2 regions of the Streptomyces sp. R41 genome follow, and region 2 is predicted to be linked to the other one. Evidence: riboswitches for the same ligand, from Rfam matches in the RefSeq annotation. Region 2 holds a riboswitch; the other holds the start of a gene.

Region 1 (4,406 bases), 260 kb from region 2:
ACGGTCGCCCAGCGCCGTACGTCGTAGTCGAGCCTCGGCCACCCCAGCTCCGCGACGGCGAGGACGCAGCAGGAGGCGAAGGCGAGCACGAGGAGCGCGACGGTCGCGGCGCGCAGGACGCCGCTGTCGTCGTCGTTCCACAGGTACGGGTTCACGTGGTGCGCGGCGATGAGCTTGGCCCCGGCCAGCGCCGAAATCGCGAGCGCCCCGCCCGCGACCCAGTGGTCCCCGGGACCCCGGACCACCTCCCGGACGTCGAAGTGCGCGAACGCCACCCCGTACAGCACGATCCCCAGCCAGAACAGCACCAGCCCGGCATGCGCGAGCCACTCCGGGCCCACGGCCGCGGCGAGCGTGGCGCACAGCACCGAGAGCCCCTGCGTGGCCACACACACCAGGAACACCCCTCCCGGCATACGACGCTTCCACTGCCGTAGGACGACGAGGAGCAGCACCGGCCACAGCACGGCCGACAGCGCGAGGAGAGCCTCGGCCAGCTCCTGCCACCCCAGCGCGGACAGCCGAGTCCCCAGCACGGTGGTCGCCGCGACGGCGGTGAGCCCGGGAGGTGTGCACGCCTCCTCCACCCACCGCGCGCGCTCCCACACGAGCCGTGCGACGAAGTCCGCGGCGAGCGCGAGCCAGCCCACGCACGCCAGGGCCAGTGCGATACGAGACAGGGCCTCGTAGCCGGTCAGATGCAGCCCGACCGAGACGATGCCGGTGGCCATGACGGCGGCACCGGCGGCCGGCGGCCGCTGCGCCCACCAGGCGCGGAGCTGGGAGATGGCTGGCATGCGCCTGATGCTAGGGATCTTCGGACGAGTTGCCCGCGGGGCACGCGCGCGTGGAGCGTGAAAACGCCGGGCACGCGCGCGTGGAGCGTGAAAACGCCGGGCACGCGCGCGTGGAGTACGAAAACGGGATGCGAGCGCGCGTGGACCACGAAAACGCGGAGCACGAAAGGCCCCACGCGCGCGTGCCCCGCATCAAGCGTTGCTCGCGGAACGGCTTACGCCGGTCGCACCACACTGTGGATGATCGACTCGCCGGCGTAGTAGACCGACTCCTCGCGGACGTACGCCCCCGGCTTCGGCGCGTGGATCATCATGCCGTTGCCGATGTAGAGGCCGACGTGGCTGATGTCGTCGTAGAAGAAGATCAGGTCACCGGGCTGGGCGTCGGCGAGGGAGACCGTCGTGCCCGCGTTCACCTGGTCCCAGGTGGTGCGCGGGAGAGTGACGCCGGCGGCCTTCCAGGCTGCCTGGGTGAGACCCGAGCAGTCGTACGAGTCGGGACCTGTCGCACCCCAGACGTACGGCTTGCCGATCTGCTCACGAGCGAACGCGAGGGCCTTCGCCGCCTTCGTCGCATACGAGGAGTCCGTGGTCGTCGAGCCGGACGTGTCGCTCGTGGTGCCCGAGGAGTCGCTCGTGGTGTTCGACGACGCCTCCTGTTCGGCCGCCTTCTTCGCGGCCTCCGCGGCGGCCTGCTGCTGCGCCAGCTCCGCCGCCTTGCGCGCGGCCTCCTCCTGCTTCTTCTTCTCGATCGCCGCGAGCCGCGCCTTCTCCTCGGCGGTCAGCTTCGAGAGCAGTTCGCGCGCCTCGGTGAGCTTGCGCTGGACGTCGGCCTTGGACGTCTTGAGCGCGCTCTGCGAGGTGGTCAGCGTCTCCAGGCTCTTGGAGGCCTCCGCGCGCTTCTTGGTGGTGGCGGCCTGCTCGGTGATGTAGTCGTCGACTGCCGCCTTCTGGCGGGTGGTCAGACGGCTCATCAGCTGGGTCTGGTCGAAGTAGTCCTGCGGGTCGTCGGCGAGCAGGAGGGTCGCGGTGTCGGGGGCGGCGGCCCCGGTACGGTACTGCGCCGCCGCGAACGAACCGAGTTCCTCGCGCGCGGTGTTGAGCTTCTCGGTGCGCTTGGCGACGTCGTCGAGGAGGGTGTCGACCTGCTTGCGCTGCTTGGAGGTCTTCTCCTTGGCCGAGTTGTACTTCTCGGTGGCCGTCTCGGCTTGGTGGTAGAGGTCGTTGACCTTCTTCTCGACCTCTTCGAGGCTCGGCTTGGGTGCGGCCGAGGGCGCGGCGTTCGCCGTCTGGGAGAGCAGGGCGACGGAGGTGAGAGCCGCCGTCGCGAGGGCGGGGGTCCGTATGCCTGCTACGCGCGTACCCGTAGGACGCCATTTGCGATGCGACGCCAAGAGAGGCGACTCCTTCCGTCATCCGCCTACCGAGTTAGCTGTCGGGTTCGGGCGGGTGGATCCGGAAGGTTTGCCCTACGGTCCTTGCCTCATAGGGCAGTCGGACCGATTCACCCCAAGGTCGGTTGGGTCCCCGGCTCCGGCTGCCGCAGGGGCGCACCGGATTGAGCGGAGGCCGCACGGCCCGGCGTCGTTCGCCGGTGGGTGTCGAGCGGCCTGCCCGGCACGCTAGCCAACGCGTGGGGCTTCTGTGAAGTTTGATGTGCGATATGCCCGATACATTTTCGTGACCTTAGCCCTGGGCTTTACCCAACGCGGTCAATCCGGAGGGATCTGTGGCGAGTTGTCCGGAGTGGCGACGTCCGCCCTGTTCCGGGCGCTACCTTCCAGCCAGCCACGGTCGGATGCCGTGGAGGTGGGCAAAGGGGGGTACGGCATGAGGAAGCGCACAGCACTCGTCGTCGCCACGGGAGTCGCTCTCGCCGTCACCGGGGGCATCGCACCAGCGACCGCCACCGGCGGCCACGCCGGGGGAAAGCCGGTCGTCCGCGTGATCGCGACCGGTCTCGACAACCCGCGCCAGCTCTCGTACGACAACGGACATGTGTACGTCGCCGAGGCGGGCCGGGGCGGGAAGAAATGCATCGGCGCGGGGCCCGAGAGCGACGAGACGTGCATCGGCACCACGGCCGCCGTCACCAAGGTCTTCTGGGACGGCGGCTCCTGGAAGCACTACCGGGTGGTGGACGGACTGCCCTCGGCGGCGGCCAAGGACGGCGGCTTCGCGACGGGCCTGGACGGCGTCTCGGCACTGAACGGCAGCGTCTGGGGCGTCGAGACCTGGGCCCCGCCCGAGGCCGGGGTCCCCACGGGCAAGCCCTGGAACGCCCTCGGCAAGCTCCTGTGCATCGCTCCCGGCAAGGCGACGATCGCCGCCGACATCTCCGCCGTCGAGCTCAAGTACAACCCGCACAAGACCGCCGTCGACTCCAACCCGTACGCCGTCCTCGCGCTCCCGGACGGCCGCAGGATCGTCGCCGACGCGGCCGGCAACGACCTGGTGGTCGTCTCGCCCCGGGGCAAGGCCCGCCCGTTCACCGTCTTCCCGGACCATGACAAACACGAGTCCGTCCCGACCTCGCTGGCGCTCGGCCCCGACGGCAAGCTGTACGTCGGCGAGCTCAACGGCGAGGCCACGACGCCCACCGCCCGTGTCTGGAAGGTCGACCCGGCCACCGGGAAGATCCTCGGCTGGAAGAGCGGCTTCGGCTCGATCACCGGGATCGCCTTCAACCAGAGCGGCGACCTGTACGTCAGCCAGCTCTTCGCGGGCGCGGTGACCAAGGTCTCGCACGGGAAACGTACGAGCGTGCGGGTGCCGTTCCCGGCAGGCGTGGCCGTGGACCCGTACGACGGGAAGGTGTACGTCTCGGCCTGGTCGATCGCCGATCGTGACGGGACGGTGCTGGAGGGCAAGAAGACGCCGGGCGGCCAGCTCTGGAAGATCCTCGGCTTCTGAGCCGCTTCACGAGACCCGGTCAATGTCTGAGCCGCTTCACGGGCCGGGTCAAGGTCTGAGCCGCTTCACGAGATCCGGTCGCATTCCGATCCGCGTCACGAGATCCGGTCGAGTTTTCAGGGTGGCGGCGGGCTGTCAGTGGGGCGGCCTAGACTCGGAGAGCGATGAGCAGCCTCTTTGATGACAGCTTCCTGGCGGACCTCAAGCCCTCTCGGGCCCACGAGGAAGAGCCCCCGCCGCCGCCCGAGGACGATCACGTACCGGAGCCCGTTCCGGACGATCTGTTCGGCGGGAAGTTCGACGTGCCGCCGGACCGGGACGCGTACTACCGCGACGGCGCGCACCGGCCCGCCGTGGACCCGGCGGCACTGCTGGACGGGCTGAACGAGAATCAGCGCGCGGCCGTGGTGCACTCCGGCTCCCCGCTGCTCATCGTGGCCGGCGCGGGCTCCGGCAAGACCCGCGTGCTCACGCACCGGATCGCGTATCTGCTGGCCGAGCGGAGTGTCCATCCCGGCCAGATCCTCGCGATCACCTTCACGAACAAGGCCGCGGGCGAGATGAAGGAGCGCGTCGAGCACCTCGTCGGCCCGCGCGCGGGCGCGATGTGGGTGATGACCTTCCACAGCGCGTGTGTGCGGATTCTGCGCCGCGAGAGCAAGAAACTCGGCTTCACCTCCTCCTTCTCGATCTACG
Region 2 (4,406 bases):
CCGTGGCAAGGGCGCCGTCGACTTCGGCGCGCCCCCGTGGAAGCAGCCCAAGTTGCGCCCCGAGTCGCCCTTCGGCCGCGCCTGGTCCCTGTGGGCGCTGAGCTACTACCCGCAGCCCTACCGCTATCTGCCCGCGCAGACCCGGCACTATCTGGTCCGCCGTGTGCTCGGTCCGCTCGGTGCCTGGTGGCTGCGCGACCGCTTCGAGGGCAAGGTCGACGTGCGCGAGGTCTCCCGGATCGTCCGCGCCGGCACCCCCGACGGCCACCCCGTCCTGTCCGTCCAGACCCACGGGGGCCGGACCGAGGAGCTCTCCGCCGACCACGTCATAGCCGCGACCGGATATCGCGTCGACATCGCCGCGATGGACTTCCTCGGACACGAGCTGCGCACCGAGCTGGCGGTCAGCCGGGGTACGCCGAAACTCGGCGCGGGATATCGGTCGTCCGTGCCCGGGCTGTACTTCACGGGGTTGCTGGCGTCGGCTTCGTACGGGCCGGTGATGCGGTTCGTGTGCGGGACGGAGTTCGCTTCACCGCGGTTGGCCAAGCACTTGGTGGCTGCGCACGCGTGAGTTGGGGGCAGGGGGCGCCCTTGCAAATGGGTGCGCCCCCTCGCCGTCGGATCACATCCGCGCGGGTCAAGACGCTCGCCCTACCCGCGTGCTCGCGGCAGGCCAACTGCGCATCTGGGAGTCGACGTTGGACGCGGGCACGGTGGCGCACCTCGGTGTGAGCAGAAGTGGACCACGTACGGCCAGTACGGCCCGTAACGCCAGTACCATCCAAACCGCCCGTGCGGTGAACGGCGTTGCTGACGGGATACCGGACGTCGTCCGGTTCACGCCGGGCCGATGAGTCGTTCGATCCGTATTCTTCGGATCATGGCCGCTCCGACTGCATATTCACTCATCGCCACTGACCTGGACGGAACGCTGCTGCGCGGCGACGACACACTCTCCGACCGGTCGCGCGCCGCGTTGGCGAGAGCCACGGCCGAGGGTGCCCAGCATCTGGTGGTGACGGGACGGCCGGCGCCGAGGGTCCGACCGCTCCTCGACGAACTCGGCGGCGAGGGACTGGCGGTGTGCGGGCAGGGGGCGCAGTTGTACGACGCCGGGGCGCACCGTCTGCTGTGGTCGGTGACCCTGGACAGGGAGCTGGCGGAAACCGCCCTCGGCAAGATCGAGGCGGAGGTCGGGCTGCTCTACGCGGCGGTGGACCAGGACGGTGTGGACGGCCTGACGCTCATCGAGCCGGGGTATGTCATGCCGCATCCGACGCTGCCTGCGGTACGGGTGCCGCGCCGCGACGACCTCTGGACGGAGCCGATCAGCAAGGTGTTGCTCCGTCACCCTTCCCTGTCCGACGACGAGTTGGCGTCGGCGGCGCGGGGAGTGGTCGGCTCGCTGGCGACGGTCACCATGTCGGGGCCGGGCACCGTCGAACTCCAGCCATGCGGCGTGACCAAGGCGACGGGGCTCGCCCTCGCCGCCGCCCACCTCGGCCTCAGCCCCGCCGCCACCCTCGCCTTCGGCGACATGCCCAACGACATCCCCATGTTCGACTGGGCCGCCCGCGGCGTCGCCATGGCCAACGCCCACCCGGAACTGAAGGCGGTGGCCGACGAGGTGACCCTGTCGAACGAGGAGGACGGGATCGCGGTGGTGCTGGAGCGGCTCTTCGGGGCCCGGGAGAACGTGTCTCAGTAGGCGCCGTTGACGTTGTCGATCGAGCCGTACTTCGCCGCCGCGTAGTTGCACGCCGCGGTGATGTTCGCGACCGGGTCGTAGGGGTCCATCGAGGTGCCGGGGACGTGGTACGCCTTGAAGGTCGGGTCGATGACCTGGAGGAGGCCCTTGGACGGGATGCCGGCGGCAGCGTTGGAGTCCCAGTTGTTGATGGCCCGGGGGTTGCCGGAGGACTCGCGCATGACGTTGCGGTGGATGCCGTTGTAGGTGCCCGGAATGCCCGCCTTGCCCATGATGTCCAGCGACTGCTTGATCCAGCCGTCGAGGTTGTTGGCGTACGTCTTCACGGAGGCGGGAGTGGCCGTCGTCGCGGACTTGGTGCTCGCCTTGGTCGTCGAGCCCAGCTTCACGGTCTTCGTGCCCACCGTCAGCGTCAGGCCCGGGGGGAGGACCGACGGGTTCGCACCGATCACCGCGCGGTTGGCGTCGTACAGCTTCTTCCAGCCGCCGCTCTGCGGGTACTTCTGCGCGATCTTGGACAGGGTGTCGCCCGCGACCACCTTGTAGGTGACGAGCTGGACGTCGGTGATCGTGACTGCGGCGGCCTTCGTGACCTGCGGCGCCTGCGTCGGCTGGGCGGCGTGCGCGCTGGTGGCGCTCACGAGCGGGAGGACGAGCGCGGCTCCGCTCGTGCCTGCGGCGATCATGCAGCGGGTGAACGGGCTGCTGGTCTTGCGGCGGTAGTGCTTGCCTCGTGCGGGCATGACGACATTCCTCTCCGGCGCCTGCGAGGTGAGCTGTCGGGTTCGGGCGGGAGGTGCCCGGCCGCGCGCTGGGCGCGGCTTCACCCCTAGCCGTTCCGGAGTCCGGATCGGCGGCTTACCTGGGTCCCCCGCTCCTGCCGTGCTTGCGTGGGTGGGTGGGTTTCCGAGCGGCGGCAGGATTCGGCGATCCGCTCGGATCGGGGCGAACGTATGCGAGAGCACATGTCGGGAACAAGCCCCGAATTCCCGCCTCAGCCCGCTTTAACCTGGGAAAAGGAAGGGTTGAATTGCCCGATTGGGGCGGAATGTGATCCTCAACTTGCCTTTCGCGAAGGGGAAGTCGAGGTGGTGGAGTGTGGCGCGAGGGCGGCTCGGACGTGACCCAATTCACGCGACCAAGGCCATTAAAGCGGCAATGCTTTCAATTCGGGCATTACGCTTCGAGCGTCCAGACCGGGGAATGCCGGGGAGGAGCCGGCCGCACCTCCCACACGGAGAGGTCCGTGTCGGGGTCGTCGTCGGGGAGGCGGCCGGCGTTGGGCTTGAAGTAGAGGCCGTAGCCCCAGTATTCGGGGAGTTCGTGGCACATCAGATCGGGGTACGGCGCGAACTTCCGCCCTTCGTATGCCCTGTTGATCCTCGCTACCGCTTCCGCCCGCGAGATCCCGAAGCGCGTGACCATCTCGTGGGCCATCTCGCGGAAGTACGCGAGCATGCCCTCGTCGAGGTCCATCAGGAATTCCTCGGTCCGCGTCTGCGCCATGCTCCTCAGGGTTCCGTACGGCACCCTCGCCCTTCTAGCCCGCCGTTCGGGGGATCCGCTTCTCCCAGGTCCGGTGGAAGACCACCTCGTCGCCGTCCTTGCAGATCACCTCGTTGGAGGTGATGAAGTCCTCGGCGTCGCAGGTGATTTCGGAGGTCGTCGAGATGCGCGCGTCCCAGGGTAGGTCCGGGCGGTGCAACCGGACCGACCACGTCGAGCGGGCGCGAGCGGACAGAGGGGCGGAGTCTTTGATGGTGTACGTCTCCAGCGCGTTCTCGGTGAATTCGAGACCGTCGGGGTACACGCGGGTGCCGCCGTAGCGCGGGTCGACCTCCAGGCGCCACGCGCTGGCAGCCACGTCGCGGACCACCAGGCGCTCCGGGCGGGGTTCGTCCAGCGTCGTCGGGACGACCACCCCCAGCGGTTCGGACTGCTCCGGTTCCTCGAAAGTGATGGCGGACGTCGACTCCCGTGCCCTGACCGGGAGTTCCAGCGTGCTGCCCATCGGGTCCAGGGCGAAGCCGGCCTCCGAGCCCGGCTGCGGCCAGATCCAGGGCCAGTACGCGGAGGAGACGGAGAGGCGGATGCGGTGGCCCGGCGGGAAGGCGTAGCCGATGCCGTTCAGGTCGAAGACCACCTCCTCCGTAGCACCTGGTTTCCAGGGAACCGCCTGGTCACGACCATGGCGCGATGACAGGTTCAGCACACCCCGGGTGACGAGTGTCGAGGCTCCGTGGGGGGCCACGTCGCAGAGGCGGGCGATCACCTGGCCCCGGTGAGCCGAGGACGTCAGCCGCAGCCGGACTCTCGGGCGGCCCAACACCCAGGTCTCCTCCGGTACTTCGAACTCGAAGCAGGCGGATCGCGCGTCCTCCTCCCGCTGGTCCGGAGGCAGGTCCGAGTCGTTCCCGAGGGGGAAGAAGCGGCCCGCGTCCGCACCTGTGTGCTGGGGTGAGCGGATCAGCACGGGGTCGCCCTGGAGCGCGTACGAGACGGGGGTGACGGAGGGAGAGGGCCAGGCGGGGTCGCCCACCCAGCGGCCGGGGAGCTCCGGGTACACCGTCGCCGGGGGGTGCGCGTCCATCACGTACGAGCGGAGGACGGGGGTGGACAGGGCGCCCGTGTCCTTGTCCCGGAGCCAGTGGTCCCACCAGCGCAGGGTCTCCTGGAGGAAGCCGATCGCCGGGCC

What was found. A riboswitch is a leader RNA that binds a small molecule or an ion and turns the genes downstream of it on or off. The one in region 2 is predicted to bind cyclic di-AMP.
Region 1: another riboswitch for cyclic di-AMP. It lies ahead of AB5J53_RS29595 (NlpC/P60 family protein); the one in region 2 lies ahead of AB5J53_RS28345 (transglycosylase SLT domain-containing protein).

What each region holds. Positions count from the first base shown of each region.
Region 1 covers NZ_CP163443.1:6,438,997-6,443,402, forward strand. The annotation lists gene AB5J53_RS29590 (tellurite resistance/C4-dicarboxylate transporter family protein) at 1-797, opposite strand, end outside; gene AB5J53_RS29595 (NlpC/P60 family protein) at 1,013-2,191, opposite strand; cyclic di-AMP (ydaO/yuaA leader) riboswitch at 2,199-2,372, opposite strand; gene AB5J53_RS29600 (ScyD/ScyE family protein) at 2,628-3,710, shown strand; gene pcrA (DNA helicase PcrA) at 3,875-4,406, shown strand, end outside.
Region 2 covers NZ_CP163443.1:6,182,174-6,186,579, forward strand. The annotation lists gene AB5J53_RS28335 (FAD-dependent oxidoreductase) at 1-574, shown strand, start outside; gene AB5J53_RS28340 (HAD family hydrolase) at 884-1,711, shown strand; gene AB5J53_RS28345 (transglycosylase SLT domain-containing protein) at 1,705-2,454, opposite strand; cyclic di-AMP (ydaO/yuaA leader) riboswitch at 2,458-2,650, opposite strand; gene AB5J53_RS28350 (hypothetical protein) at 2,888-3,217, opposite strand; gene AB5J53_RS28355 (CocE/NonD family hydrolase) at 3,252-4,406, opposite strand, start outside.